DNA from 4 places in the Pseudoduganella sp. HUAS MS19 genome. Region 4 is predicted to be linked to each of the others. Evidence: predicted binding sites of a transcription regulator. Region 4 holds the regulator's gene; each other region holds the start of a gene.

Region 1 (7,270 bases), 370 kb from region 4:
ATTGCCGGGTATCCGTTTGCACGGAGCATGCATGCGACTCCTTGCCATCGTGGCGGCCAGCCTGCTGGCCCACGCAGCCTGCGCGCAGAATGCCGCCACCCTGTTTGAACAAGCCCAGCGCCTGGAGCACGGCGAAGGCGTGGCGCGCGACCCCGGCCAGGCAGCCGCGCTGTACTGCCGCGCCGCCCGGCTCGGCGCGCCCGATGCGCAATACGCCCTGGGCTGGATGTATGCCAATGGGCGCGGCGTGCCGCGCGACGATGGCGTGGCATGGCGCCTGTTCACGCTGGCAGCCGAACAAGGCCACCCGGCCGGCGCGCGCATGCAGGCGCTGCTGCCCGCCGCACCGGCCAGCGCCCTGCCGGCCTGCATGGCGCCCGATCCCGCGCTCGAACTCGACCTCGCATTTCCCGTCCCCGACTACCACGCTGCCACGCCGCAGTTACTGGCCCTGGTCGACCGGCTGGCGCCCGAATATGACATCGAGCCAGCCCTGGCGCTGGCCGTCATTGCAGTCGAGTCCGGTTTCCGGCGCACCGCCGTCTCGCCCCGCGATGCGCGCGGGCTGATGCAGCTGATTCCCGCCACGGCGTCGCGCTTTTGCGTGCTCGATGCTTTCAATCCGGAGCAGAACCTGCGCGGCGGCCTGGCTTACCTGCGCTGGCTGCTGGCGCGCTATAGCGGCGACGTCAGGCTGGCGACCGCGGCCTACAACGCCGGCGAACAGGCGGTCGACCAGCATGGCGGCGTGCCGCCCTACGATGAAACGCGCGCCTATGTGCGGCGGATCGGCAAGCTGTACGGCAAATCCAGCCATCCCTATGCGGCAGCGGCGCCGGGCCGCTGCGCGCAGCCGATGGCAATTCGCGCACGCCGATGATATGCTTGCCCGATGGAATGGGACGCGATCATCATCGGCACCGGCATGGGCGGCGCGCCACTTGGCTACGCCCTGGCGAAGGCCGGGCAGCGCGTGCTGTTCCTGGAAAGAGGCAAGTCCCATTTGCAGCCCGGCGCGCTGACCAACAGCTACGCCGAAACGCATTTCGCCAGCGCGGCAGCGCCGGGCCCGCAGCACCGCGCCACCTTGCAGCGCGCCGGCCGCTACAGCGACACCATCCGCACCAACGCCGGCCCGCGCACCCAGCATTTCGTGCCCTTCATCGGCTGCGGCACCGGCGGCTCGAGCGCGCTGTACGGCATGGTGCTGGAACGTTTTTTCCCTGCGGATTTCGCGCCGCGCGCGCAACATCCGCAGGCGGCCGATGCCGACTTGCCGCAAGCCTGGCCGATCGGCTACGACCAGCTGCTGCCGCATTACGAAGAAGCGGAACAACTGTTCCGCGTGCGCGGCACGCCGGACCCGCTGCGCGCCGACCGCACTGGCGGCTGGGCTGCGCATTTCCGCGCGCCGCCGCCGCTGACGCCCGCTTCCGGCGAACTGTTTGAGTTCTTCCGCCGGCGCGCATTGCATCCTTACCGCTTGCCGCTGGCCTGTGAATTTGTCGAAGGCTGCGGCGCCTGCCAGGGCTACCTGTGCGACCGCCAGTGCAAGAACGACGCCAGCCGCGTCTGCCTGCAACCGGCCCTGGCGCGGCATGGCGCAACGCTGATGGATGAATGCGAAGTGGTGCAGCTGGAAGCCACGCGCCAGGCGGTCACCGGCGTGGTGTGCGAGCAGCGCGGCCAGCGCCTGATCTTGCGCGGCAAGCAGGTCTTCCTGGCCGCCGGCGCGCTGGAAACGCCGCGCCTGCTGCTGCAATCGGCTTCCGCGCACTGGCCGCACGGCCTGGCCAACGATTCCGGCCTGGTGGGGCGCAACCTGATGCGCCACCACATCGACCTGTACCTGATCAAGCCGCAGACGCCGGCCGGTTTCGACAACCGGCAAAAGGAATTCGGCTTCAACGATTTCTACCAGCGCGACGGCATGAAGCTGGGCTCGGTGCAATCGTTCGGCCGCCTGCCGCCGGTGCCGGTGCTGGCCGCTTCGATGGCAGACGATATCCGGCAAGGCGCCCTGCCCTGGCTGGCGCCCTTGTTCAAGCTGGCGCAACCGGTCATGAAACCCATCCTCAGGCAGTTCGTGCACGAGCGCCTGGTGCTGGCCAGCACGCTGGAAGACTTGCCGTATGCCGACAACCGCGTCACGCCGGCCAGCGCCGATGCGCGCCTGGCGCTCGACTACCGGGTACGCCCGCACGATGCGGCGCGCATCGCGGCCATGCGCCGCCTGATGCAGGATGCGCTTAAGCCCTACGCCTTCGACCTGGTGAAACAGGCCGACAACAACCAGCGCATCGCCCACGTCTGCGGCACCTGCCGCTTCGGCAGCGACCCGCGCAGCAGCGTGCTCGATGCCAACAATCGCGCCCACGGCCTGTCCAACCTGTACGTGGTGGACGGCTCCTTCTTCCCGTCCAGCGGCGGGACCAATCCCAGCCTGACCATCGCGGCCAATGCCTTGCGCGTGGCGCGCCACCTGACGGGAAAAGGAATCTACGATGATCAAGCTTGAAGACTTGCGCGGCCACTGGGCGCTGGTGACCGGCGCCTCGGGCGGCATCGGCGCCGAATTCGCGCGCCAACTGGCGCGCAATGGCGTCCATGTGGTGTTGGTCGGGCGCCGCGCAGAACGCCTGCAGGAATTGGCGCAACGGGTAGTGCAGGAACAGGGCGGTCAGGCCGAGGTGGTGCGCGTCGACCTCGCCAAGCCAGGCGCGGTGGCCCATGTCAAGGAACGGCTCGACGCGGTGGGCATCCGCATCCGCCTGCTGTGCAATATCGCCGGCATGGGCCGCTGGAACCGCCTCGAGCACTGGGAGCTCAAGGACTACCGCGACATGATCGAGGTCAACAACAGCGCCATGGTGGAAATGTGCTACCACTTCCTGCCCGACCTGGCCGCGCATCCGAGCAGTGCGGTGATCAATGTCTCGTCGCAAGCCAGCTACCAGCCGGTGCCCTATATGGCGGTCTATGCGGCCTCGAAAGCCTTTGTGCAAAGCTTCAGCCAAGCCCTGCATGGGGAGTGGAAGGAGCGCGGCATCCTGGTGCAAACCCTGGTGCCGGGCCCGACCGACACCGAATTCGACGCCAAGGCCGGCGCCTATGCCAGCGCCCTGGCCACGCGCGGCAGCACGGCCGACGTGGTCAAGGCTTCGCTGGCCGGCCTGGCCAAGGGCGACCCGGTGGTGGCCTCGATCAAGGGCACTTACAAGCAGCGCTTCTTCGCCGGCCTGTTCCCGCACAGCATGGTGATCCGGGAAGTGGCCAAGATGTTCAAGCCGCCGCAGTCATAAAAAAAGGGACGTCCCCTGAGGGGACGTCCCCATTCCTTCAAGGCCGCGGCTTAGGCGCGGCGGCGCAGGCGCGCCAGGCCCAGCAGGCCAACGCCCATCAGCAGCATGGTGCCTGGTTCCGGCACGCGGGTGAAGCGGTTGGAGCCGTCAACCTTGAACAGGATGTCGCGGCCAGTCACTTCATCGGTAGCGAAGGGGTCGCCGTTGTTGCTCGAACCATTGCGGTGGAAGCCGGTGGTGGTCGAGGTGTCAGCCGGGTAGTTCAGGCTCGACTGGAAGTCGATGCCGAACAGCAGGCTGGAGACGCCTTCCAGGTAGTCGGGATTGATGAAGTCTCCCGGCGCCAGCATGCCGGCGTGCAGGCGCGCCGAACCCTGGCCATTGTTCGGTGCCAAGAGCTGGAACACGGACGAGTTGGAATCGATGGTCAGCAGGGCGATCATGATGCCGTCGTCGAAGCCTTCGCCAGTCGCGGTGTTGGCGTTCTGGTTGGTATCGAAGTAGATCGCCACCTGGTTCTGGCCCGGTGCCAGGTTGAAGTTGGCAGTGGCCGTGCCGCCTGGGCCCGGCACCACGCTGGACACCACTTCGGTCATGCGGGCGGCGATGGTGATCTCGAACATGCCGTCAGCCGAGCCGTTCGCTTCGCCGTCCAAGCGGCCGCCCAGGGATGGGCTGTTGGTGCCGCCGGCCTTGCCCACCAGGGTGGCCTGGTACAGGAACTCGAAGGTCGAGCCGACCGCCAGCGGCGCACCGAACGGGCCGATGCCTTTGGCCAGGCCGCTGCCGGTTTCGGCCCAGTCCAGCGAATTGACGTTGGTCGCCAGGACATTGGTGCCATCCTTGATGGTGAATGGGGTGATCACGTCTGCCTGTGCAACACCGGCAGCGAACAGCATGGTGGCTGCCGTAGCGAGCGGGAGCAGTTTGCGGAAAATCTTCATTGTTATGACTCCTGGGTTAAAAAGGGCTGTCTGGACCTTTTGCTGCTATCCGGCCTTGCAGCGGGCACACACTCCTATGAGCAATAGTTGTGCCAACCTTTCCATTTCCTTAGAAATCAATACTTTGCAACCTTTCCGTTAGTACCATATTGATATTAACTTATGGCGTTGTAAGGATTTTCGACAGTAACTTGCTAAAAGATTCTGACGCTTGATAGCTGTTGAATATGGACTGCACGCGGCGCGCCGCCGCCGTCGCGGTCGGCGTCCCCAGCAAGTCTTGCACCGCCTGCCGCAAGGCTTGCTCATCGAAGCGGTCGGCACGCAGCAGCGCGCCGGCGCCGGCCGTGACGATGCCCGCCATATTGAGGAACTGGTCAAGGTTGCCGGCAATGCCGACCACCGGCACCCCGGCCGCTAATGCCTGGTGGCTGGTCGGGCTGCCACCATTGCAGATCACCAGGGCGGCGCGGCGCGCCGCTTCCTCGCCAGGCAGGAAGTCGGCCACGCGGGCATTGTCCGGCACGGCATCGAGCTTGACCATGCCGACGGTGGCGGCCAGCACCGTCAGCGGCAGGCCGGCCAGCGCGCGCAGCACGGCCGGCAGCAAGGCGCCGTGGCCCGAGCTGCCCACGGTCACGTACACCAGCGGGCGATCGGCCGGCAGCTGGTCCCACCAGGGCGGCACCGGCAGCGGCGGCGACCACAGCACGGGGCCGATGAAGGCATGGTTGGACGGCAGGTCATGCGGCGGGAACAGGTCGGGCACGTCGGCATACAAGGTGTAGTCGGCATCGGTGTACACCCGGTTCAGGTCCCAGCCCAGGGCAGGCAGGCCATGCCGGCGCCGCACCTGGTTGAGGGGGATGGTGTGCAGGGCAAACGCCAGCGGACGCGCCAGGTTGAACAGCACGTTGGCCAGGGCGATGGGCAGGCAACGCGTGAGCGGCAGGCTGGGCACGATGTACTGCTGGCTGACAAACGGACTCCAGTAGGCATTGATCAGCGAGACATAGGGCACGCCGGCCAGGCGCGCGCTGACCGACAGCGACAGGCGGAAGTCGCCCACCACGACGTCGGGCTGCACCTGGCGCAGCAGCTGCAGGTCCTGCTCCACGTAGGCGGCCAGCGTGGCCGCGTCGTACACCGGCTTGCCGTCCGCCAGCGCTTGCAGGAATTGCTGGTTGGCGATGCTGTGGATCGGCCAGCGCACCAGGTCCGCGCCTTCGAAGCAGAATTCGTAGCGCTCGGCGCAGGCAAAGTGCACCTCGTATTGCGCGCGGTCGAGGGCGGCGGACAACGCCAGCGGGCGGCCGACGTGGGCCAGGGTCACGGCTTCGGCGACGAACAGGATTTTCTTGCGGGCCATCTTGGGAAGCCGGCCTACTTCATCAGTTCGGCCAGAGGCTTGCGCAGCGAGCGTGCCGTGGGCGCCTTGCCGGCGCCCAGGCGGCCCATGAACACAGCCGTCTCCGGCGCGGCGCCGATCAGCGCGGTGAGCTGGGCATACAGCTTGCGCGCCGCCTCCTGCAACGGCGCGAGGCGGCTGAAGCGCACCGCGTTGCGCACATAGCGGCCGAAAATCAGCGGCGTCATTTCCGGCTGCATGTGCAGGCCAAGGGCCGTCAGCGTCAGCCAGAAGCGCTGGGTGGCGCGGCCGGCGGCCACGTAGTCGTCGATGCCGGCCGGCGCGCGCTGGGCGCGGATCACGAAGTGGGCGGCGCAAGCCATGCCGGGCAGCAGGTCCATCTGCAGGCGCGGCGCCCAGGTGCCCATCAGGGTATTCATGGTATTGACCCGCTGCCAGCTGGCCATGGCCCACTTCATCAGCGCCAGGGTGCCGTTGTCGACGCCGAGGGCCTGGTCCGGCACCTTGTCCGGGCTATGCGTCTTGCCCCAGTCGATGATGCTGCGATGTACTTCATACGCTTCCGGCATGGTCAGGCGCAGCTTGGCGTTCCTGAACATCAGCCGCGCCGCCGCCCAGCGCCCGGCGAAGCCTTCGATCCACTGCACCCGGTGCGCCGGGCCGACCGCCGCTTCCAGCGCCTGCTTTTCCTGCGCCGTCAGCGGCCGCGTGCTCAGCGGGCGGCGCTGCACGCTGCGCGTGGTGATCACCGGCAGCAGCGCGCTGGGCGCAATGGCCGCATCCGGCGTGAAGCGCACGTCGAACACGGGATGGGTGTCCGGGCTGCCGCTGCGGCGCACGGCGTCGGCGCGCAGGCCGTGGGCGCTGGCGGCAATGGCCATGGTTTCCAGCATGGCGCCGACGGCCACCTGGCTGGGATGGCCGTCCAGGTCGTACACCACATGGTCGCGCGTGTCGTAGCAATGCACGGCCACCTGGTCCGGCGCCAGGATTTCGAAGCGCCACACCTGGGTGTTGTCGCCGCTGGGCGCCCAGCGCGCCAGGTCGAGGATCTGTTCGATGGTGTTCATGGTTGGGCCATTTTCGCAAAGGCGCGCTGGCCGATCAGGATCGCCAGGCGCTGGATCGGGTTGTTGTTGCCGCCGGGACGCCAGGTGCGCACCAGCTTGTTGCGGTAGGCGTCGAACTGCATGCCGTGCGGCGCCGCACGCACGCTGCCGCGCCCGAGCAGGATCTTCAGCGCTTCGGTGGCGGCAATGCCGGCGCACAGCTGGCAGGCCATGATGGTGGAAGGGCCGCGCCGTTCGGCGAAGTTGACGGCCGACGGCAGCACCAGGTAGGGCCGGTGCAGGCCGGCCGGCGCCAGCCCGACCACGAAGCGGATCGCCTTCTCGCCTTCCGGCAGGTCGCCCCAGCCGAAATATTCTTCAAACGTCATGCGCCCCGGCAGGAAGTTCAGCAGCGCCGCTCCCATGCCCAGCGGCGCCACCGTGGTGGCCGGGATGCCGCGCGCGGCGCACAGGGCAAAGGTCTGCTGGCGGATGTCGAAAGCGAAGAAGTCGAGGCTGTCGATGTAGATGTCGACGCCGTCGAAAAAGGCCTCGAGGTTGCCGGCGTTGATGCCATCGGGGAAGGTCCTGATCTCGAGTTCGGGA
Region 2 (7,270 bases), 810 kb from region 4:
CAACCGCCGGAGCTGCCGCGTGCGCAGCGGCAGCAGTGCCTTCCTGGCCCTGCGTCAGCTCCAGCGGCAAATCCTTCACCTCCACCGTCTGGCCCGGCGCCATCACCGTGATCCAGTTGCACAGGTTCTCCAGCTGCCGCACATTGCCCGGCAACTCAAGCTGCTGCAGGAAGGCCAGCGTCGATTCGCTCATGCGTTTGGCTTCCACCCCAAGCTGGCGCGCGCTTTGCACCAGGAAGTGGCGCACCAGGATGGGGATATCCTCGCGCCGCTCCCTCAAACTGGGCAGGCGCAGGCGGATCACGTTCAGGCGGTGATACAAGTCTTCGCGGAACAGGCCGTCGCGCACGCGCTGTTCCAGGTTCTGGTGCGTGGCCGTGATCACGCGTACATTGGCCTTCAGCGGCGAGTGGCCGCCGACGCGGTAGAAATGCCCATCGGACAGCACGCGCAGCAAGCGCGTTTGCAGGTCGAACGGCATGTCGCCGATTTCGTCCATGAACAGCGTGCCGCCTTCGGCCTGCTCGAAACGGCCGCGGCGCGTGGTCTGCGCGCCGGTAAAGGCGCCGCGTTCATGGCCGAACAGTTCGGATTCCAGCAGGTCTTTGGGAATCGCCGCCGTATTGATGGCGATGAATGGCTGGTCGGAGCGCGGGCTGTGCTTGTGCAACGCGCGTGCCACCAGCTCCTTGCCGGTGCCCGATTCGCCGGTGATCAGCACCGTCACATTCGATTGCGACAGGCGGCCGATGGCGCGGAACACTTCCTGCATCGCCGGCGCCTGGCCCAGGATTTCCGGCGTATCGGCCGGCCCGGATTCGATGCTCGATTCGCGCAGGCTTTCGTCCAGCGCGCGGCGGATCAGCTCCACCGCCTTGTCGATGTCGAAGGGCTTGGCCAGGTATTCAAACGCCCCGCCCTGGAAGGCCGCCACGGCGGAATCGAGGTCGGAGAACGCGGTGATGATGATGACCGGCAGGCCGGGATGGCGCTGCTTCACCAGCTGCAGCAGGTCGAGTCCCGAATCGCCCGGCATGCGGATGTCCGACACCAGCACCTGCGGCGTCTCCTGTTCCAGCGCCGCGACCGCATCGCGCGCATTGGCAAAGCTGCGCGTAGCGAGGTTCTCCCGCGCCAGGGCTTTCTCAAGCACCCAGCGGATCGATTCGTCGTCGTCAACAATCCAGATTGGTTTCATTTAGTCCGATCAAGGCAAAGGCAATAAGATTCTGAAGTCCGTCTGGCCAGGCCTGCTTTCACATTCGATAACGCCCATGTGCTGCTGCACGAAGGTTTGCGCCAGCGTCAGTCCCAGGCCGCTGCCGCCATCCCTGCCCGATACCAGCGGGTAGAAGATACGGTCGCGGATCTGGGGCGGGATGCCCGGTCCGTTATCGATGATATGCAAATCTAATGCCAGCTGATACCGAACCTTCGCCAGCGTCATCTGGCGTGCCACGCGGGTGCGGAAAACGATCTCGGCATCGCCCTGCTCGATGCGCGCGACCAGCGCTTGCGCGGCATTGTGGGCGATATTGAGCACCGTCTGGATCAACTGCTCCTTGTCGCCGCGGAATTCGGGCAAGGAGGCGTCGTAGTCGCGGCGGATGGTGAGCCCGACCGGGAATTCTGCCAGGATCAGGCTGCGCACCCGCTCCAGCACTTCGTGGATATTCACGTCGCCCACGATATGCGGGCGGCGGTGCGGCGCCAGCAGGCGGTCCACCAGCGTTTGCAGGCGGTCCGCTTCCTTGATGATGACCTGGGTGTACTCGCGCAGCTGCGTCAAATGCAGCGGCGGCAGCTCCATTTCCAGCAGCTGGGCGGCGCCGCGGATGCCGCCCAGCGGGTTCTTGATCTCGTGCGCCAGGTTGCGGATCAGCTCCTTGTTGGCCTGGCTCTGGTCCATCAGGCGCTCTTCGCGGTCCTGCTTCACCTGCTGCACGATCTCGCGCAGTTCGATCATCACCGCGCCGTCCGGCTCGTCCAGCGCACTGGCAATGATGTGCACATGCAGCGCTTCGCGCCCGGCACGGTCCAGCACCAGCTCTTGCCGCACGTCGGAGAACTTGTGTTCGCGCGCCTGCGCGATGATGTTGTCCAGCTCCAGCGGCGCTGCAAACAGGCCGCCCAACGGCTGGCGCGCCAGCGCCTTGAGCGACGATTCCAGCAGGTTTTCGCCGGCGGCGTTGAGGTACAGGATATGGCCGCCGCCATCGACGATGACAACGGCCGATGCCAGCAGGTCCAGGCCTGCCAGTTCAGCGGGCCGGATCCTGGCAGGGCTGTCTGGGGTCATTTTATATTGGAGAGCTCGCGCTTCAGCGCTTCCACGTTCTGTTCCGCACGCGCGATGCTGTCCTTCAGGCCAGCGACGCGCTCCTGGTATTTGGCGGCATTGCGCTCGTCGGCACGGCGTTCGGGTTCGCCGTTGTTGAACTCCTTGCGCAAATCCGCCAGCTTACGGTTTTCGGTATTGAGTTCTTCGGTCAGGATGGCGCGGCGGTCCGCATCGCGGGCTTTCTGTTCCGAGCTGTCGACGCGTGGGAAATTGGCTGGCGCCACGGCAGGGGCTGATGGCGTGCCGCTGCGGCGCGCGCCGCCTGGCGCGGGTATCGCGGCGCCTGGCAGGTCCAGCATCTTGCAGTTCTTCCCCTTGCGGCTGCTATCGGTCAGTTCCTTGCGGCCATCGGCATCTACGCAGAGAAAAATTTGCTGCGCCTGCGCTGCGCCACTCACGGCCAGCAGCGCCAGCCCATTTAATACGAGAGTGCGAGTGTTCATGCCCCGACTATACAACATCCGAAAAAAAACGCGAGGAAAGCAGCTTGCTGACCTCGCGTTTTTGTTGACTACCGGTTAATCCCGGCAATCGTGCCCTGATTACAGAGAGTAGTACATGTCGAACTCGACCGGGTGGGTGGTCTGGCGCATGCGGGTGACTTCGGTCATCTTCAGTTCGATGTAGGCATCGATCATCGAATCGGTGAACACGCCGCCGCGGGTCAGGAACTCACGGTCTTTGTTCAGGTGATCCAGCGCTTCTTCCAGGGATGCGCAGACGGTCGGGATCAGTGCATCTTCTTCCGGCGGCAGGTGGTACAGGTCTTTGGACGCTGCTTCGCCTGGGTGGATCTTGTTCTGCACGCCGTCCAGGCCGGCCATCATCAGCGCGGCGAAGCACAGGTATGGGTTGGCCAGCGGGTCCGGGAAGCGGGTTTCGATGCGGCGGCCTTTTGGATTGGCCACGTGTGGAATACGGATCGAAGCGGAACGGTTACGTGCGGAGTAAGCCAGTTTCACTGGCGCTTCGTAGCCTGGCACCAGGCGCTTGTACGAGTTGGTGCCCGGGTTGGTGATCGCGTTCAGTGCCTTGGCGTGCTTGATGATGCCGCCGATGTAGTACAGGGCGAAATCGGACAGGCCGGCATAGCCGTCGCCGGCGAACAGGTTCTTGCCGTCTTTCCAGATCGACTGGTGGACGTGCATGCCGGAGCCGTTGTCGCCAACCACTGGCTTCGGCATGAAGGTAGCGGTCTTGCCGTAGGAGTGGGCAACGTTCCACACCACGTATTTCAGGTTCTGGGTCCAGTCGGCGCGCTCAACCAGGGTCGAGAACTTGGTGCCGATTTCATTCTGGCCGGCGCCGGCCACTTCATGGTGGTGCACTTCGACCGGGATGCCCATCGATTCCAGGATCAGGCACATTTCGGAGCGCATGTCCTGGAAGGAGTCGACCGGAGGCACCGGGAAGTAGCCGCCCTTGACGGTTGGACGGTGGCCGGAGTTGCCGCCGTCGATGTCCTTGTCGGTCGACCAGGAAGCTTCGTCGGAGTCGATCTTGACCATGGCGCCGGACATGTCGATCTTCCACTTCACGGAGTCGAAGATGAAGAATTCCGGCTCCGGGCCGAAGTAGGCGGTGTCGCCCAGGCCGGAGGACTTCAGGTAGGCTTCAGCGCGCTTGGCGATGGAACGCGGGTCGCGGTCGTAGCCCTTGCCGTCCGACGGTTCGATCACGTCGCACTGCATGAACAGGGTGGTTTCTTCAAAGAATGGGTCGATATTGGCGGTCGCAGGATCCGGCAGCAGGATCATGTCCGAAGCTTCGATGCCTTTCCAGCCGGCGATGGAAGAACCGTCGAAAGCGTGGCCCGATTCAAATTTGTCGATGTCGAAATGGGACACAGGCACGGTTACGTGCTGTTCCTTGCCACGGGTATCGGCGAAACGGAAGTCCACGAACTTGACTTCGTGCTCTTGCACCATCTTCAGAACGTCTGCGGCGGTCAGTGCCATTACATATCTCCTAAGTGAAAAAACTGCCGCGACCTCTTGGGTGCGGCGAACGCTGATGGTACATTAAGCAGATATCATGCCAGCTAATTCCATGCTACCGACACGTAAACAACGCACCATGCGGGTGCGCTTGCCGATTATTGCACCGTTGTGGTGCATTATTGCACCAATTGATGCAAATGCATCGTTGTGGTGCAGTCATCATAAAGGAAAAACCATGAGTTCCAATTCCGAAATCCTCGACCGTGCACGCAAACGCGACACTTCCCTGCCCTATGCCGGTGCGGTGACCCCGCAAGAGGCATACGAGCTGCTGAAATGCGATCCGCATGTGCGCCTGGTCGATGTGCGGACCAATGCCGAGCGCGATTGGGTGGGACGGGTGGCGATTCCGGCCGAACAGCACCATGCGGCACAGTGGAATGTGTATCCGGGCGGGACCCCGAATCCGGACTTCCTGGGACAACTGGCGGCGGCGGTGCCGGGCAAGGACACGGTGATCGTCTTCCTGTGCCGTTCGGGCGTGCGTTCGCGCCATGCGGCCAAGGCCGCGACTGAAGCCGGCTATCGCCAGTGCTACGACATCCTGGAGGGGTTTGAAGGCGACAAGGATGCGCAAGGCCACCGCAAGACCGTGGGCGGCTGGTGCAAGGCCGGCCTGCCCTGGGTTGGCGCCTGACCCATCTCTGCGCTTCCAGCTATGCCTGCTCGAAGTACCGGAGGAAGGACAGCGTACCGCGAACCATATGCGCGCACGAAAGTGAATGAAGAAATGGGCATCGGGATAGTTCAATATCATCGATGCCGATAAGGCCGGTTAAGACCGCTTAAAGCGAGTAATTCAAGCGGGCGTACACAAAGCGGCCGGAACGCCCGAACGGCGAATAATTCGAATAGGGCGCATTGCCTGTCGTATTGAGCGAAGGTGGATAGGGATCGGGATACTGGTCAAACAGGTTTTCCGCCCCCAGGGCCGCGCTCAGGCGCGAAGTAATCTTGTACCGCCCCTCGATATCCACCAGCGTCTTCGGCGTCATCCAGAAATCATCAACCGCAGTGGTTCCCGGCGCCAACACTTTGCCATACCGCGTCGCTCGCAACGTACCGCTCCAGGCACCGAGCGAATGGTTCAAGCTCGCAGTGAACTTGGTCTGAGGCGTGCCATGTTCAAAAGTCAGCACATTCACCCTGGCAAACAAGGCCGGGGCCGGGCTCAAGGCCTGCAACTGTGCCGTTTCCGGCACCTTGGTCACCTCGGTCTTGGTGTAATTGCCCGCCAGCGTGAAGTCGAACTTGCCGGCCGCCGCCGCATTCCACGGATAGCTCGCCACCACATCGACGCCACGGGTGGTGGTGTTCACGCCATTGATGAAGAAACGAGCGCCGACGTCATCAAAGCCCTGCGCCACAAGGTAACTGCGCACATTCGCCTGAATCAGGTTTTCGGACAAGACGATACGATCGCGAATCTTGATCTGGAACGCATCGACGGTGAAGCTGGCTTTACCCGCCTTGGCTACGGCGCCCAGCGAGAAGTTGGTCGACTTTTCCGCATCCAGCGGCTTGGCGCCGAGCGCAATTGCAGCCGGGTCGGACGGCTTAAGTGTCATGATGTCGAACGGGACACCGTTAATGAAATTGATAGCCGTCGACGTAAAGTATTGCTGCTGCGGCGATGGCGCACGGAAGCCGTTCTGCAGCGAACCGCGCAACGCGAAGTCCGGGGTGAAGTTGTAGCGTCCTGCCAGCTTGCCCGACCAGTTATTGCCAAAGTCCGAGTAATGCTCGCCGCGTACCGCGGCAGATGCCAACAGCTTGTCCGTGATGTTCGCTTCCACGTCGGCATATGCGGAATATGCTTTGCGGTTGACGTTGCGCTCGTCGCGCGGCTGGAAGCCCGGAAACACTTGCGAACCGGAAGCAGTCTTTACGCCACCTAGCAGCACGCCGCCGTTGCGCCACGAATCGGGCTCCCCGGCATGCAAGGAATAGCCTTCCCGGCGCGCCTCGGCGCCCACGGCCAGGTTGAGCGGCGACGACAAACCCACTTCAAATTGCCGCACGCCGGACAGGTTGAAGGTCGTCTGGTCGTACTTGAAACCGCCCGCGTCGAACACTGTCTTGGAGGCCGGGCCGAGCGAGCGGTTCAGCGTGTTGGTGATGGTGAAGTCCATCTCATTCTCGCCATACGAGACTGAAGCATCCAGATCCCAAGCACCAACGGTCCAGGCAGCGCCAAAGGCGGCGCTGAAGTCTGCCACCGATGGTTCAATGAAGGGCAAGTAGCCATTCGGATAAATCTCGATGGTGTTGGTGTTCTGCATGGCACGGCGGAAAAAGCCGGCGCCCTTGCCGTCGCGGTCCTGGTAGCTGGTCCAGCCGTACAGCTTGGCGCCGCCTTGCAGGTTATAGCCGGCGTTGGCGAAGAAGGTGCTTTGTTTCAGCTCCGGTTCGCCGTACCAGGCGTTGTAGCGATTGAAGTTCGCTTCGCGCGGATCAAAGGCGCCGTTCACCGTGACGTATTGCTGCCGCACGTCCCAGCCCGAACGCTCGGTATGGTCCTGGCGCTTGTGCTCCAGCGCGATGGTCAGGAAACCGTCTTCGCCCAGTTCCATGCCTTTCCATAGGCTGTAGGTGGCCGTGTTGCCGTCCTTGCGTTTGCGCGAGTCCTGTGTGCCCCAGGTCGCACCGGCTGGCGGCGTGCCTGGATTGAAATTGTATTCGGTATCGCGGCGGCCGTAACTGAAGCTGGCATCGCCTCCAGTGCGGTCGCTGCGCAGCCGAATATTGACCACGCCTGCAATAGCGTCGGAGCCATATTGCGCGGAGGCGCCATCGCGCAGCACCTCGATGCTCTTCACGATGCCAGTCGGGATAGCGTTCATGTCCACAGCCGCCGAACCGCGGCCAATGGTGCCGTTCAGGTTGACCAGCGAAGAGGCATGGCGCCGCTTGGAATTGACCAGCACCA
Region 3 (7,270 bases), 1.3 Mb from region 4:
CGCCAAACAAAATCAGCGGCGACCTGACCCTGCACAGCCGGCTGGTGTACACCATGCTGGTGGGCTACGAGGCCACTGGCGACGCACGCTACCTGGAGGTGGCAAAGCGCGGCACGGATTTCCTGCTCACGTCTTTCCACGATCCGCTCCACGGCGGTTTTTTCCAGGTTGTCGATGCCGGGGGCAAGCCGGTGAGCACAACGAAAAACAGCTACGGCCACGCATTTGCATTGCTGGCGCTCTCGCACGCAGCACGCGTGACGGGTGAGCCGAAGTACAAGGCAGCGGCGCTGACGGCGTGGCAGGATGTTCGCCGCAACCTGCGCGAGCCGGGCGGCGGCTTACGCGGCGCGGCGCCGCGCGATTTTGCGCCGAGGCAGGAAGCCAAACACACACAGAACCCCGTCATGCACATGTTCGAAGCCCTGCTGGCCCTGATCGATGCCACCGGCGACCAGCAAGTGGTGGCCGACGCACGCGAATTGGGCGACTTCGTGCTGAACCAACTCATGGTTGGCCTGCCCGACGGCGGCGCCTACATCCCGGAGTGGTATGACGCGCAGTGGAAACCGCTGACTGGCAACGACGGCTTTACCGACCTCGGTCACCAGTTCGAATGGAGCCACCTGTTGCGCAGCGCGGAGCAGCGCGGCCTGCCGCCAATCTATGCCGACGTGGCGGAGCGCCTGCTGAAATTCGCCGTGGCAAAAGGCTATGACGAACAGGATGGCGGCATCTTCAACCGCATGTCCACCAGCGGCCACGTGGACCGCAGCAAATTCTGGTGGCAGCAAGCGGAGGGCATGAAGGCTTTCCTGGCGGTAGCGCAACGGCCGGACATGGCGCGGCGCTACCATGAAACACTGGAGCTGGTGGACAAGGAAATCATTGACCGCGACAACGGCGGCTGGCGCTTCGGTGCGAAGGAAACCTGCGCCGGCGGCTGCAACAAGATGCAGCCCGACCCCTACCACCTGGTCGGCCTGGACTGGATGGTCCTATCGACGAAGCAATAGTTGATACGCGGCCCTATTGTACAATGGGCAATTGCTCATAATTAGACAATAACGACGATGGCGGGCGAAAACAAATTGCAGGAATACGCGTTCGAACAGATGAACCTGCAGGTTGGGGGGCGCATCCAGTTGATCACCCATCGCACCCTGCGGCCCATGCAGCACTTTTCGACTGTGATCGGTTGGGTGCGCGACGAGTACATGATCGTCAAGATCCCGATGGAGAATAACGGGCCGATTGCGCTTACCGAAGGCGACAAGCTGACGGTGCGCGTATTCTCCGGCGTGAATGTCTGCTCGTTCTCGACAGTCGTGCAGCGGGTTTTCCTGCGGCCGCTGATGTATGCGCACGTGGCCTTCCCTTCCGAGATCCAGGGCACCAGCCTGCGTGCTGCGATGCGGGTGAAGGTCGAGATCCCGGCCAAGATGTCGCGCGAAGATGGCCACCATGCTTCCGTCTTCCTGGTGAACCTGAGCGTGTCCGGCGCGCTGATCGAATCGGCCCAGCCCTTGAGCCGCGAGGGCGAGACGGTGCAACTGGACTTTACCTTGCTGGCGCCGCCGGATGACAGGCAAGTGCGCATTAATACCTCGGCGCTGGTGCGTAACGCCTCGATGGCACAGTCGCTGAAAGGGGACGGGAAGGACGTGTTCAGCTACGGCGTGCAATTCACGGGACTCGATCCCGCGCACTTCACCCTGTTGCAGAACCTGACGTACGAGGCCATGCTGGCTGATCGTCAAAAAATCGTGTAAGCAAATACGTCAATGCTGCTGGCTTCGGACATCGCCAGCCAGCAGCGCCGTGAGGCGTTCCGCCCCATGTTCATCTTGGCTGCGCGAACAACTTAAAACTCACTTTCATGACATAACGGTCATCAGGCCGCCGCCTCACTACAGCCTGGCTGCGTCGTCCAACACGCGGCGTCCTAGCCACCATTTCTAGCGAAGCAATGCGAATGCAAAGGCGGCAAGTAGGCACCGACACATTGGGGAGAAAGATGTGAAAATCATTAAGATTGTAATGGTTGCGATCTGCGTTTCGCTTGTATTGCTGGGTATTGTTTATAACGTATTCATTACGCCTTTGTCGAACCCAACACTCGACTTTATACTCTGGACCCTGATCGGATTAGCATTTCTCATTTTGTATTTCATCGGTCGATCCAAAGGACCATAGCGAATAAGTACAGGAATGGTAAGCGGCCAGCCGTCCCACCTGTTCAGCGAGTTTAAGACTGCGTAGGGTTCGGCAATAGCAATAACGAATCGACCTGGCTGTTAGGGCACGTCGGGAGACGTTCCAATACGCTGGCCAGCCAACGCAACGGATCAAAGCCATTGAGCTGGCGGTACCCAGCAAAGTCTGAATGGCGGCAGCGCTTCGGCCGGCGCGCTCCGAACCGGCGAGATGCCAGTTTTCTTGCCGATGGCAATCGGGCGGATCGCATTCTCGACCGCGTTGTTGTCGATCGGGAGCGTGCCCGAGCCAGCGTAGCGTAAGCGTCCAGCGCCACCACATATAAAAGTCCGACTTGCTTGGCCATACTCCAATTTTACTTCGGAGATCAGGATGGCAAACGGGGAGCGCGAGCAGTTATGGCAGGAACGCATCGAGCAATGGCGTAGCAGTGGCCTCTCGCAACGCGGCTTTGCAATGCAGCTGGGCTACGCGGTTCGCCAGGTCGGATACTGGGTGCGCCGCCTGGCGAAAAATGCACCGCCTAACATGGCAATGGTTCCCGCGAAGGTGAAGCCCGCACCGGCACCGGTCGCGCCAGCACTGGTACTGCGCGCGCCACCAGCAATTGTGGGTGCAGCGGATTGATCTGCGCAACGGTGCCAATGGCCCCCTGGCCGTGACCAGCATCGTGGCGCGCGAAATCGATGCGCCAGCCGGCGTTAAGCCAATTGAATGGCGCTTGCTGACCAACCGTTGTGCCAATAGCCATGCGGAGGTAGTGGAATTGATCGACTGGTATCGCGCCCGCTGGGAAATCGAAATGCTGTTCGACATCCTGCAGAATGCTTGCCGTATCGAGTCGTTGCAGTTGGAGCATATCGGCAAACTGGAACGGGCTATCGCGATGTATCTGGTAGTGGCATGGCGCATCGCGCACCTGATGCGGCTGGGGCGAACCTGCCCTGACCTGGAGGCCAGTCGCTTCTTCGACTGGGCCGAGATTCGCGCTGCATACATGCGCTCCAAGGCTGGGCCGCCAGCAAAGCCGACGCTGAATGAGGTGCTACGTTTGATCGCCGGATTTGGCGGTTTCCTTGCCCGCAAAGGCGACGGTGAGCCCGGTGTGCAAACGATTTGGAAAGGACTGCGGAAAGTGCGCGTGGCGGCGGAAGCATTACGCTATGCAGCTACGCCTGCTTCCTGATTTTGGACTTGTGTATAAGGGCATGACTTGAACCTTGCTGCCCACCCTGACCTAAGAGGCAACGCTGACTGATCGTCAGAGAAACGTTTGAGCAAAAGAAAACCGGGCCGAAGCCCGGCTTTCTTCTACTACCTAGCTAAATTAAGTAGCTACGTTGTTCTTCACGACCGCAGCGTACACAGCTGGCGCATCTGCCTCAACGATGTCGGTGGTGTTTTTCCACTTCATGCTCGAATCTTTGGTATCCAAGAACGGAGTGAAGGTAATGGTCTTGCCGTCAGCTGCGGGGAAGATGCCGGTAGCCAGCTTGATCTTGATTTCGCCATTGTTAACTGATTCCAGCGAAGCAACTTCCTTGGTTGGCTTGAAGTCGGCGATCTTGGTGATGCTATTGGAGCCAGCGTCGCAGCTGTCGAACACGCCGCCTGCTTCTTGAACGCACACTGCAACTGCGGTCTTGATCGAGTCGACCGCAGTCAGCGCGTTGGCAATCTTTGCTTTGCCGGTGTAGTCCGAGTAAGCTGGGATTGCTACAGCGGCCAGAATACCGATAATGGCCACGACGATCATCAGTTCGATCAGGGTGAAACCGGCTTGTGCTTGACGCCTAATGGATTGCATTTGGTGCTCCTTCAAGTAAATTGACTCTGATACGGGGGTTATAGCAATCGCCATGCCAGCTCAATTATTCCGACTCGGGGCCATGAGTCGGTGCCAGGGCTGTCATTCGGACAGCTTGCGCCATCTTTAACATATCTTAATAAGCGAATTTGGCCATTTTCGCGTATTGAGATCATCAAGGCTGCTGTTTGAGTGTCCGGAAGGCGGCCAGCTACCGCTTGCGAGTCAAGTTAAGTGGCCTACCCATTGGTGCCACGATGATTTCAGTACCATTCATTTTCCCCATCGACGTCCAGCTACGTCGCGCCCGTTTTCTCAGTTACTGGTTGCGAGGCAATCGCGCCAGTCCCCCATCAGGATCAAAGCATTTCCGTCGTGTTCGATGGGATGCGCAGCGCGTTTCCCGCTCTCAGAAAAACACTGGTGCCGTCGTTTGTCCCGTAAGCTTCTTCTGGGGTATGTTCAGCTGTAGCGTGCAGTTCACTGGCTGCACCGTACGCACTTCACCTTGCTGCGAATCGTTTCGTACGAGGCACGCTGGCTAACCGGCAGAGAATCGCTTGAACAAATAAAAAAAACCGGGCCGAAGCCCGGTTTTCTCACCAGTTAGGTAGATTAGGTACCTACGTTGTTCTTGGTGATTGCAGAGTAGACTGCTGGTGCATTGGCTTGGGTGATGTTGGTGGTGGTGGTCCACTTCACGGTCGAGTCTTTAGCGTCCAGAGTTGGAGTGAAGGTGATGGTCTTGCCATCAGCTTCCGAAGAGATGCCGGTAGCCAGGGTGATGGTGATAGCGCCGTCCGTTACTGAAGCCAGGTTGGCGACTTCTTTGGTTGGCTTGAAGTCAGCGGTTGCAGTGATGCCATTGGAACCCGCGTCGCAGCTATCTTTCACGCCGCCTGCTTCCTGGATGCAAACGGAAACTGCGGTCTTGATCGAATCAGCAGCGGTGATCGCATTGGCGATCTTGGCCTTCGCGGTGTAGTCCGAGTAAGCTGGGATTGCTACTGCAGCCAGGATACCAATAATGGCCACAACGATCATCAGTTCAATCAGGGTGAAGCCGGCTTGTGCTTGACGCTTAATCATTTTCACGGATTTCATTTGCAACTCCTTCAGGGGAAAGAAACAAAAATTGGGTGCGACACTGGAGTAACAGCAATGCGTGTGCCATCTCAAATTGTCAACAAAAACCACGGATTTCTGTCAAAAACTGTCAAATTTCCCTGCTGAGATGACGTTTTTGGTCAATTGGCCTCCAATTTTTGTCAGCTCTTCTGGAGTGGGGTGCCAAAATTTAGCGATACAAAGCGAATCGTGTATTCGGCGGATGCGGGGCCTGAGGACCGATCCCAGGAACTTTTACTTACCCCAAAAGAAAATGCCCCGCTTTCGCGGGGCATTTCATATTACTGCGGAACAGGTAGATTAGGTACCTACGTTGTTCTTAACGATTGCGGAGTGGACCGCTGGGGCATTTGCCTGAACGATGTTGGTGGTGGTGTTCCACTTCACGGTCGAATCTTTTTCAGTGATAACTGGGGTGAAAGTGATGGTCTTGCCGTCAGCTTCCTTGGAGATGCCGGTACCCAGGGTGATGGTGATCGCGCCGTCAGTAACCGAAGCCAGGCTTGCCACTTCTTTGGTTGCCTTGAAGTCAGCAGTTGCGGTGATGCCGTTCGAGCCTGCATCGCAGGTGTCTTTCACGCCACCAGCTTCTTGAATGCACACGGAAACTGCGGTCTTGATCGAATCAGCAGCGGTGATCGCGTTGGCGATCTTGGCTTTAGCGGTGTAGTCCGAGTATGCTGGGATTGCAACAGCAGCCAGGATACCGATAATGGCCACAACGATCATCAGTTCGATCAGGGTGAAGCCAGCTTGCGCTTGTTTCTTAATCATCTTCATCGATTTCATTTACTAGTCCCTAAGATTTTAAAAATTGCTCAGTGAGTTGAGGCACGGAAAGTAAAGCAATCACCGTGCCAGGCCATTTTGGTGCAAAAAATCCAAGTTAACCACCAATTTTTGTCAGCTTTAGGGCAAGCAGTTGACGCTTTGTGTCAAAAGGAAAACAAAAATTGTCCAAATGCCTGACAAAAATCGTCAGCTGGCGCGGAAGGCCATCAGGATGCCGCTGAGGTCGAGGATGTCGCCAACGTTTAGCGGATGAGGCTGGCGCGGCATCGGGTCACCGTTCAGCAGGGGAGATTTGTCGCCTTCCACGTGGGCGACGGAATATCCTTCGGGGGCACGGGCAATCACCACGACCTGCACGCCGGGGCGGCCCAGGCTGGTGACGGCCTTGGTCAAGCTCAGGGTTTTGCCGGCATTGCTGCCGTTCAGGACTTCTATATGAGCCAGTGGCAATTCGGCGAACTGGGTGTGCGGCGCGGCGGCCGAGGACGAGGCCGACGGCGGTGCCGGCATGGCAGGGATGGTGGCGGCGGCGGCGGCCAGTGGGCGGATGCCGTCGCTGACGAATTCGAGGTGGTACTTGGCCATCTTGATCACATCCTTGTTCTGCAGGAAGTGCTTGCCGATGCGGTGGCCATTCACAAATGTACCATTTGTGCTTTGCAGGTCTTCCAGGAACGAGTCGTCCAGGATGGTCGTGACGAGCGCATGCTCACCACTGACTGCGGGGTGGCTCAGGACAATGTCGTTATGCTTATGGCGGCCGACCGTCATGCGCTCCTTGGTGAGCTGCACGGTCTGCTCGATAACACCTTCTCGCATCACGAGTAGTTTTGCCAAATCAATATCCTCCGGGTAAACGCAAACGGGGAGCCGAAGCTCCCCGTTATCATACAGCTACTATTACAACATTGCCTTCAACAGGCGACCCATTTCGGATGGGTTTTTGGTGACCTTGATGCCGCAGGCTTCCATGATTTCCAGTTTGGCTTGTGCCGTGTCGGCGCCGCCGGAGATCAGCGCGCCGGCGTGGCCCATGCGCTTGCCTGGAGGAGCGGTCACACCGGCGATGAAGCCAACCACTGGCTTCTTCATGTTGTCCTTGATCCAACGGGCTGCGTTGGCTTCGTCTGGACCGCCGATTTCGCCGATCATGATCACAGCGTCGGTGTCAGGATCGTCGTTGAACATGCGCATCACGTCGATGTGCTTCAGGCCGTTGATCGGGTCGCCGCCAATGCCAACTGCAGAAGACTGGCCCAGGCCCAGGGCGGTCAGCTGTGCCACCGCTTCATAGGTCAGGGTGCCGGAGCGGGAAACCACGCCGAT
Region 4 (7,270 bases):
AGTCTTTCGATGCGGCGCTGGCAGGTCGCGACCGATGAATGCACGCGCTCTGCGATCTCGCGCAGGGGCGTGCTGGCATCCTCTTGCAGGATATTGAGGATGCTGCGGTCGATCCGGTCCAACTCCCTCATGCGAGGTGCCGCAGTGGATGCGCCCAGGCCGGCCAGCATGGTTCGAAGAACCGCTCCACCATTGCGGGCGTGACTTCGGCCAGGGTCGCGGGATTCCACTTCGGCTGGTTGTCCTTGTCGATCACCAGCGCACGCACGCCTTCGAAAATTTCGCCGTGTTCGAAGTTGCGGCGCACCAGGTTGCGCTCCATGCGCAGGCAATCCGACACGCCCAGCGCGGCGCCGCGCTTCAGCAGTTCGTGGGTCACGCTCATCATCAAGGGCGAGCGTAATTCCATCGCCTTGAGCGACTTCTGCGCGAAAGGCGTGCTGTCGCCGCGCAGCGAATCCATGATGGCCGGCACCGAACCGGCGGAGAAATGCTTGTCGATCAGGGCGCGCTGCGCCTCCAGTTCGCTGTCGCCGGCGAACGCATTGTGCGGGCCGGCAAAGACGGCAATCGCATCGCGCAGCGACTCGCCGGGAGTGGACTCGAACAGCGCTGCCAGACCGGCCAGTTCCGTTTCCGGCACGAAGTAGTCTGCCAGGTCCAGGTAGAGCGCGTCGGCCGCGCCGACCGTCAAGCCGGTCAGCCCGAGCCACATGCCGAGCCGCCCCGGCGCATGCGACAGGAAATGGCTGCCGCCCACGTCAGGGAACAGGCCGATATTCACTTCCGGCATCGCCATCTTGGTACGGCCGGTGACGATGCGCACGCCGCAGTCAGGCCCACCCTGTGCGATCCCCATGCCGCCGCCCATCACCACGCCATCCATCAGCGCCACATAAGGCTTGGGGTAGAAATGGATCAAATGGTTAAGCGCATATTCTTCGGTGAAGAAGTCTTCCAGCAGGGCGCTGCCGCCTTGTGTATTGGCGCGGCCGACGTCATGGAAAAAACGGATATCGCCGCCGGCACACAGCGCGCGTTCACTGCTGCTGCGCACGACAACCGCCGCCACGGACGCATCGTCGCGCCACGCCAGCAGCGCTTGCGTCATCGCGCGCACCATGTCGAGGGACAGTGAATTGAGGGCTTTGGGCCGGTCCAGCGTGATGAAGCCGGTGCCGTTGGAGATGTGGGTTTGGACGTGTTCGCTCATGCAAATATTTTAACGCACCCTGGCCGCAAAAAAGGGCGCCAATTGCGCCCTTTGGTGTGCTACACGGCCAGTCCTTTACATGGCGGTGGGTGGTGCTTCGTACGTATCCGGGAAATGCTTGATGGCCGCATGATTGTGGTTCTGCACACGGTCTTTGTATTTCATGACCTGGCGATCCAGTTTGTCAATCAGGGTGTCGATGGCGGCGTAGAGGTCTTGCGACAGGCTTTCGACGTACACGGTTTTGCCAGACATGCGCAGGTTGATTTCGGCTTTCTGGCGTTTCTCTTTCTCGGTGAGGTTATCTACAGTCAGGATGACAGCAATATCGATTACTTGATCGAAATGGCGCTTGACTCGTTCCAGCTTGTTCTGCACGTATTCGCGAATGGCCGGGGTCACTTCGACATGATGTCCACTGATGGTGAGATTCATACACACTCCTAAAGATGATGTCGCTCTCGAGTTCGTGCGCGCCGAAACGCACAGAGGAACCCATGCACTACAAAGATTTGCGGAGGCTTACCGGAGGGATTTTCAACGCTTCTCGATATTTGGCAACAGTCCGTCGCGCAATCACCATGCCTTGTTCTCCCAGCATGTCCGCAATCTTACTGTCGGATAAAGGATTTTTCGGGTCTTCTGCTCCTGTCAATTGCACGATCAGTGCCCGTATCGCAGTCGAGGAAGCTTCACCCCCAGCTTCGGTCGCGACGTGGCTACCAAAGAAATATTTCAACTCAAACATGCCATGTGGGGTGAGCATGTATTTTTGAGTTGTTACGCGAGAAATAGTGCTCTCGTGTAGTCCCAGTGTATCAGCAATTTCACGCAACACAAGGGGTCTCATGGCCACCGCGCCATGACTGAAAAAGTTCTTTTGTCGTTCTACTATCGCCTCCGCCACGCGTAGGATCGTGTCGAAACGCTGGCGCATATTCTTGATCAGCCACTTGGCTTCCTGCAGCTGGCCATTCATCTGCGACTCGCTCTTGCCTTGCTTGAGCAGGTTGGCGTACAGCGCGTTCACGCGCAGGCGCGGCACCACGTCGTTATTCAGCGTGACCAGCCAGCCGCCGCGGCCCTTCTTCACGATCACGTCCGGCACCACATAGTCTGACTCGCCTGACGCAAATTCGGCGCCCGGATGCGGGTTGCACTGGCGGATCACGCACTGCGCTTCGCGCAAGTCTTCGTCGTCGCAGTCGAGGGCTTTCTTCAGCTTGGTGAATTCGCGCTGGGCAAACCAGGTCAGGTGCTTTTCGACGATGGTCAGCGCCATGCGGCGCGTCACCAGCGGCACGCCCGGCATGCGCTTGATCTGCAGCGCCAGGCATTCGGCGGCATTGCGCGCGGCAACGCCGGGCGGGTCGAAACTTTGCAGCAGCACCAGGCTGCAACGCAGGTCGTCCAGCTCGATCTCCAGCTCGGGCGGCAGGCGCTCGTGGATTTCTTCCAGCGGCTCCTCCAGGTAGCCGTTATCGTCCAGCGCATCGATGATCAGCTCCATCAGCGCGCGGTCGCGCGGCTCCTGCACGGTGACGCGCATCTGCTCCAGCAGGTGTTCGCGCAGCGTGCAGCCGGAAGCTTCCAGTTGCGGGCGGCTGTCTTCGTCGTCGGCGGATTTGCTGCCGGAGCTGGCGCTCCAGTCGGTGTCGTCGCTGCCGTTGCCGGCGCTTTCGCTGTCGCCGCCTTCATAGCCTTCGCCATCGGCAGCGGCGGGGGCGTCGCCGCCCTCGCCTGGCGCGCCATCAGGTGTGGGCGCGGCGGGGCCTTCCGAGCCATTGCCGTTGCCCTGGCTGATGGCGCCATCGGCCAGCAGGCGCACCGAGTGGTCGAGCGGATCGTCAAGGCGCTCCAGCATGGGATTGTCGCCAAGCAGCTGTTCCAACTCCTGGTGCAGTTCCAGCGTGGACAGCTGCAACAGGCGGATGGATTGTTGCAGCTGCGGCGTCAGCGCCAGGTGTTGCGAGGTTCGCAGTTGCAGTGTTTGTTTCATGGCCTTCGCTTACATGCGGAAGTGTTCGCCGAGGTAGACACGGCGTACGGATTCGTTGGCAATGATGTCGTCCGGGCGGCCCGAAGCCAGCACGGCGCCCTGGTTGATGATGTAGGCGCGGTCGCAGATGCCGAGGGTCTCACGCACATTATGGTCGGTGATCAGGACACCGATATTGCGCTCCTTCAGGAAACGCACAATACGTTGGATTTCGATCACGGCGATCGGGTCCACGCCGGCGAACGGTTCGTCCAGCAGCACGAAACGCGGATTGGTGGCCAGGGCGCGTGCAATTTCCACGCGGCGGCGCTCGCCACCGGACAGCGACAGGGCCGGATTCTCGCGCAGCTTCTCGATTTGCAAGTCGGCCAGCAGCGCTTCCAGGCGCTGGTTGATCTCGGCCTTGGCCAGCGGCTTGCCGTCGACCCTCTGCAGTTCCAGCACCGCGCGGATATTTTCCTCCACGGTCAGCTTGCGGAACACCGAAGCTTCCTGCGGCAGGTAGGACAGGCCCAGCGCGGCGCGCTTGTGGATCGGCAGGCTCGATACGTCGGCGCCGCCGATATCGATGGTGCCCGCATCGGAGGCCACCAGGCCGACGATCATGTAGAAGGAAGTGGTCTTGCCGGCGCCGTTAGGGCCCAGCAGGCCGACCACTTCGCCGCAGTCGACTTGCAGCGAAACGTCGTGCACCACCTGGCGTTTGCCATAGGTTTTCTGGAGGCCGCGCACGACCAGCGTGCTGGCGCAGGTATTTGCTTGCATGCTTACTTCTTCTCCGTGGTGGCGGCAGGCGTGGTTGGCTGGGCCGCAGGCGTGGTTGGCTGGGCCGCAGGCGGTTCGGTGCGGGCCGGCTGGATCACCATGGTGCCGCGGCCGCCGCCCGGCTTGCTCTCGCCGCTTGCGGTATTGCGCACGCTGAAGAATTCCTTGCGGCTGTCGTAGGAGATGAACTCGCCCTGCACTTCATCGTTCTGCTTGCCGCCTTCCAGGCGGCGGATGGTGGCTTTGTTGAACATTTTCACCAGCTCAACCTGTTCCTCATATTCGATACGCTCGGCGTCGCCTTCCACCCACTGATCGCCGGCGCCGTCGCGCTTCTGGCGGAAGGTGGCTTTCTTGCCGTCGCCGAACAGGGTTACCTGCTGGTAGCCTTCCGGCGTCAGCTTGACGAAGGCGCGCTCGGCCGTCATGGTCAGCGTGCCGCGGGTCAGCCTGACGCCTCCCTGCAGCACGGTGATCTGCTTGACATCGTCAATGTCCATCGAGCCGTAGCTGATGTTGGTCGGCTTGTAGGAGTCGGCTTTCTCGGCCAGCGCCGGAGCCGCGACTCCCAGCAGCAAGGCTGCCGACAAGAGTAGTCGTTTCATAGTCATTCCTCAGTTATTGGTCCGCGGCCTTGGGCGGAATCTGCAGCGTGCCATTGCCGGCAAGGTGCATTTCGCGCGTCGCGTTATTGGCGCGCATGCTGTTGGCCGAAGCGGTCGTATTGCCTAGCCGCAGCTTCACCGGGCGGTCGGTTTCCATGCGGTCTTCGTCCGGGAAGATCACCAGCTTGTCCGATTCCAGGTGCAGCAGTTGCGAGTCCGGCGCCGCGGCGCGGTCGATCGTGACATGGCCGCTCAGGGTGACGCGGCTGTTGACGTCGTCCACCCGCGCCGTGTCCGCCACGATTTCCATCGGCGGCTTGTCGGCGGACAGGCTGCGCACGCGCGGCTGGTCGATCTCGGATGAATCGTCGATCGGGCGGTGGGTCAGCCGGTTGCCGGCAATAATATAGCTCGGTTTGCCTTCCCGCGTCATGCGCACGAAGGAGAAGTTGTCGATGATGTAGTCCGGCTCGTTCATGCGCAGGTCGGCCTGCATCTGTTCATCGGCCCGGTTCAGCAGTTCGAGCAGGTAAAAGCTGCCGAGCGCCGCCAGCAGCACGACGATCATGCCGATGGAAAGGCGGAAGCGGTGGGCGGTCCTCTGGTTACGCATTGCCGGCTCCCTTACGCCAGGAACTGGGCCATGACGCGCTCATAGCTGCCCGTTGCGTGCAGGACGAATTCACAGGCTTCGCGCACGGCGCCGCGGCCGCCTGCGGCCTCGGTGATGTAATGGGAGCGCTCATGCGCCTCCTTGCGGCCGTTCGGCACGCTGACGGCAAAGCCCACGCGGCTCAGCAGCGGCAAGTCCACCACGTCGTCGCCGATAAAGGCGACCTGCTCTTCGGCCAGCCCGAGCTCGGCCAGCAAGGCCTTGAACGGGGTCAGCTTGTCGTGGCCGCCCTGGTGCACGTACTCGATGCCCAGGTCGCGGGCACGCGCCAGCACGATCGGCGTGCGCCGCGCGCTGATGATCGCGGTCTTGATGCCGGCTTCCTGCAGCAGCTTGATGCCCAGGCCGTCGTGCACATTGAAGGTCTTGATCATTTCGCCCTCGGGGCCATAGCTCAGGCTGCCGTCCGTCAGCACGCCGTCCACGTCAAAGATGAACAGGCGCACCTTGGCGGCGCGGGCGACCAGCTCTTCACGGTTCAGCATCATCAGATCACCTTGGCGCGCGTCAGGTCGTGGATGTGCAGCGCGCCGACCAGCGTGCCGTCCGGGTCCACCACCAGCATCTGGTTGATGCGGAATTCTTCCATGACCGCCACCGCATCCACCGCCAGCTGGTCGGGGCCGACGGTGCGCGGGTTCAGGTGCATCACATCCTTGATGACGACCTTGTTGAAGTCCTGCACATTCTCGATCATGCGGCGCAGGTCGCCGTCGGTGAACACGCCGACCGGCTTGTTGGCGGCATCGACGATGGCCGTCATGCCCATGCCCTTCTGGGTAATTTCCAGCAGGGCGTCCGGCAGGCGCGTTTCCGGCCCCACGGCAGGGATGGCGCCATCCTTGCGCATCACGTCGCGCACGTGTGTCAGCAGGCGGCGGCCGAGGGCGCCGCCAGGGTGGGAGCGGGCGAAATCTTCTTCCTTGAAGCCGCGCAGCTCCAGCAGCGCGACCGCGACCGCGTCGCCCAGCGCCAGCGTGACGGTGGTGGAGGCGGTCGGCGCCAGGTTCATCGGGCACGCTTCCTTCGCCACCGACACGTCCAGGTGCACGTCGGCCAGCCTGGCCAGGCTCGATTGCGGCTTGCCGGTCATGGCGATCACGTGGCCGCCCATGCGCTTGACCACCGGCAGGATGGCCATCAGCTCGGCCGCTTCGCCGGAATACGAAATGGCAATCACCACATCTTCCGGGGTCACCATGCCCAGGTCGCCGTGCGCCGCTTCGGCCGGGTGCACGAACAGGGCCGGGGTGCCGGTGGAGGCCAGGGTGGCGGCAATCTTCTTGCCGATATGGCCGGACTTGCCGATGCCGGAGACGACAACGCGGCCTTTGCATTGAAGCAACAAGGACACGGCCTGGCCCACCGTCTCGTCGTTGGCCAGGCGCGCATTCAGCGCTGCCAGGGCATCCGTTTCGACTTGCAGGGCCGCGCGCGCCAGTTCCAGGGCACGCGTTGCGGTCTTGGCATCAAAAGATTTCAGCATTGATTTTTCATGGGTTACACTCATGCCCGAAGTATAGCCGAATTAGATAAGCAAAAAACTTGCCAGACAAAACAAACAACGGATGTTCTCCCCCCTCGAACTGACCCTTCTCCTCCTCGGCAGCGCCGTCCTCGGCGTAGTAGCCTTCCGTATGATGCACCTGCCGCCGATGCTGGGTTACCTGGCCGTCGGCATCCTGCTCGGCCCGCATGCCATGGGGCTGGCCGAACAAAGCCACGCGACCGAGTTGCTGGGGGAATTCGGGGTCGTGTTCCTGATGTTTTCCATCGGCCTGGAATTCTCCCTGCCCAAGCTGATGGCCATGCGCTCGATCGTGTTCGGGCTGGGCATGGCGCAGGTGGGGCTGACCATTGGCGTCACCATGCTGTTCGGCTGGCTCATCCACTTCCTGCTGCCGCCCTCGATCCAGCTGGGCTGGCAGGCCTCGTTCGCGCTGGGCGGCGCGCTGGCCATGTCGTCCACCGCCATCGTGGTCAAACTGCTGACGGAACGGCTGGAGCTGGAAAGC

What was found. The regulator sigma-54, encoded in region 4, starts transcription at its own class of promoters, with help from an activator protein. The targets are predictions, from matches to a motif close to TGGCANGNAANCTGCTTT.
Region 1: the regulator sigma-54 is predicted to act here: its motif matches at 4,324-4,341, upstream of pepA (flocculation-associated PEP-CTERM protein PepA).
Region 2: the regulator sigma-54 is predicted to act here: its motif matches at 4,364-4,381, upstream of glnA (type I glutamate--ammonia ligase).
Region 3: the regulator sigma-54 is predicted to act here: its motif matches at 5,180-5,197, upstream of ACWBU6_RS27685 (pilin).

What each region holds. Positions count from the first base shown of each region.
Region 1 covers NZ_CM132133.1:577,022-584,291, reverse strand. Annotated here, with positions in the region: gene ACWBU6_RS02730 (lytic transglycosylase domain-containing protein) at 32-880, shown strand; gene ACWBU6_RS02725 (GMC oxidoreductase) at 893-2,518, shown strand; gene ACWBU6_RS02720 (SDR family NAD(P)-dependent oxidoreductase) at 2,505-3,302, shown strand; gene pepA (flocculation-associated PEP-CTERM protein PepA) at 3,353-4,246, opposite strand; gene ACWBU6_RS02710 (glycosyltransferase) at 4,407-5,615, opposite strand; gene ACWBU6_RS02705 (molybdopterin biosynthesis protein MoeY) at 5,630-6,685, opposite strand; gene ACWBU6_RS02700 (ThiF family adenylyltransferase) at 6,682-7,270, opposite strand, start outside.
Region 2 covers NZ_CM132133.1:1,757,471-1,764,740, reverse strand. Annotated here, with positions in the region: gene ntrC (nitrogen regulation protein NR(I)) at 1-1,198, opposite strand, end outside; gene glnL (nitrogen regulation protein NR(II)) at 1,208-2,299, opposite strand; gene ACWBU6_RS08200 (DUF4124 domain-containing protein) at 2,296-2,784, opposite strand; gene glnA (type I glutamate--ammonia ligase) at 2,884-4,299, opposite strand; gene ACWBU6_RS08190 (rhodanese-like domain-containing protein) at 4,517-4,978, shown strand; gene ACWBU6_RS08185 (TonB-dependent receptor plug domain-containing protein) at 5,127-7,270, opposite strand, start outside.
Region 3 covers NZ_CM132133.1:6,034,065-6,041,334, forward strand. Annotated here, with positions in the region: gene ACWBU6_RS27655 (AGE family epimerase/isomerase) at 1-1,016, shown strand, start outside; gene ACWBU6_RS27660 (flagellar brake protein) at 1,074-1,772, shown strand; partial or broken gene ACWBU6_RS27665 (transposase domain-containing protein) at 2,249-2,516, opposite strand; gene tnpA (IS66 family insertion sequence element accessory protein TnpA) at 2,590-2,844, shown strand; partial or broken gene ACWBU6_RS27675 (IS4 family transposase) at 2,819-3,403, shown strand; gene ACWBU6_RS27680 (pilin) at 3,545-4,024, opposite strand; gene ACWBU6_RS27685 (pilin) at 4,640-5,128, opposite strand; gene ACWBU6_RS27690 (pilin) at 5,453-5,941, opposite strand; gene ACWBU6_RS27695 (FHA domain-containing protein) at 6,131-6,781, opposite strand; gene sucD (succinate--CoA ligase subunit alpha) at 6,845-7,270, opposite strand, start outside.
Region 4 covers NZ_CM132133.1:951,791-959,060, reverse strand. Annotated here, with positions in the region: gene ACWBU6_RS04470 (Lrp/AsnC family transcriptional regulator) at 1-131, opposite strand, end outside; gene ACWBU6_RS04465 (enoyl-CoA hydratase/isomerase family protein) at 128-1,213, opposite strand; gene hpf (ribosome hibernation-promoting factor, HPF/YfiA family) at 1,289-1,648, opposite strand; gene ACWBU6_RS04455 (RNA polymerase factor sigma-54) at 1,716-3,212, opposite strand; gene lptB (LPS export ABC transporter ATP-binding protein) at 3,222-3,977, opposite strand; gene lptA (lipopolysaccharide transport periplasmic protein LptA) at 3,980-4,582, opposite strand; gene lptC (LPS export ABC transporter periplasmic protein LptC) at 4,596-5,195, opposite strand; gene ACWBU6_RS04435 (KdsC family phosphatase) at 5,207-5,743, opposite strand; gene ACWBU6_RS04430 (KpsF/GutQ family sugar-phosphate isomerase) at 5,743-6,741, opposite strand; gene ACWBU6_RS04425 (cation:proton antiporter domain-containing protein) at 6,824-7,270, shown strand, end outside.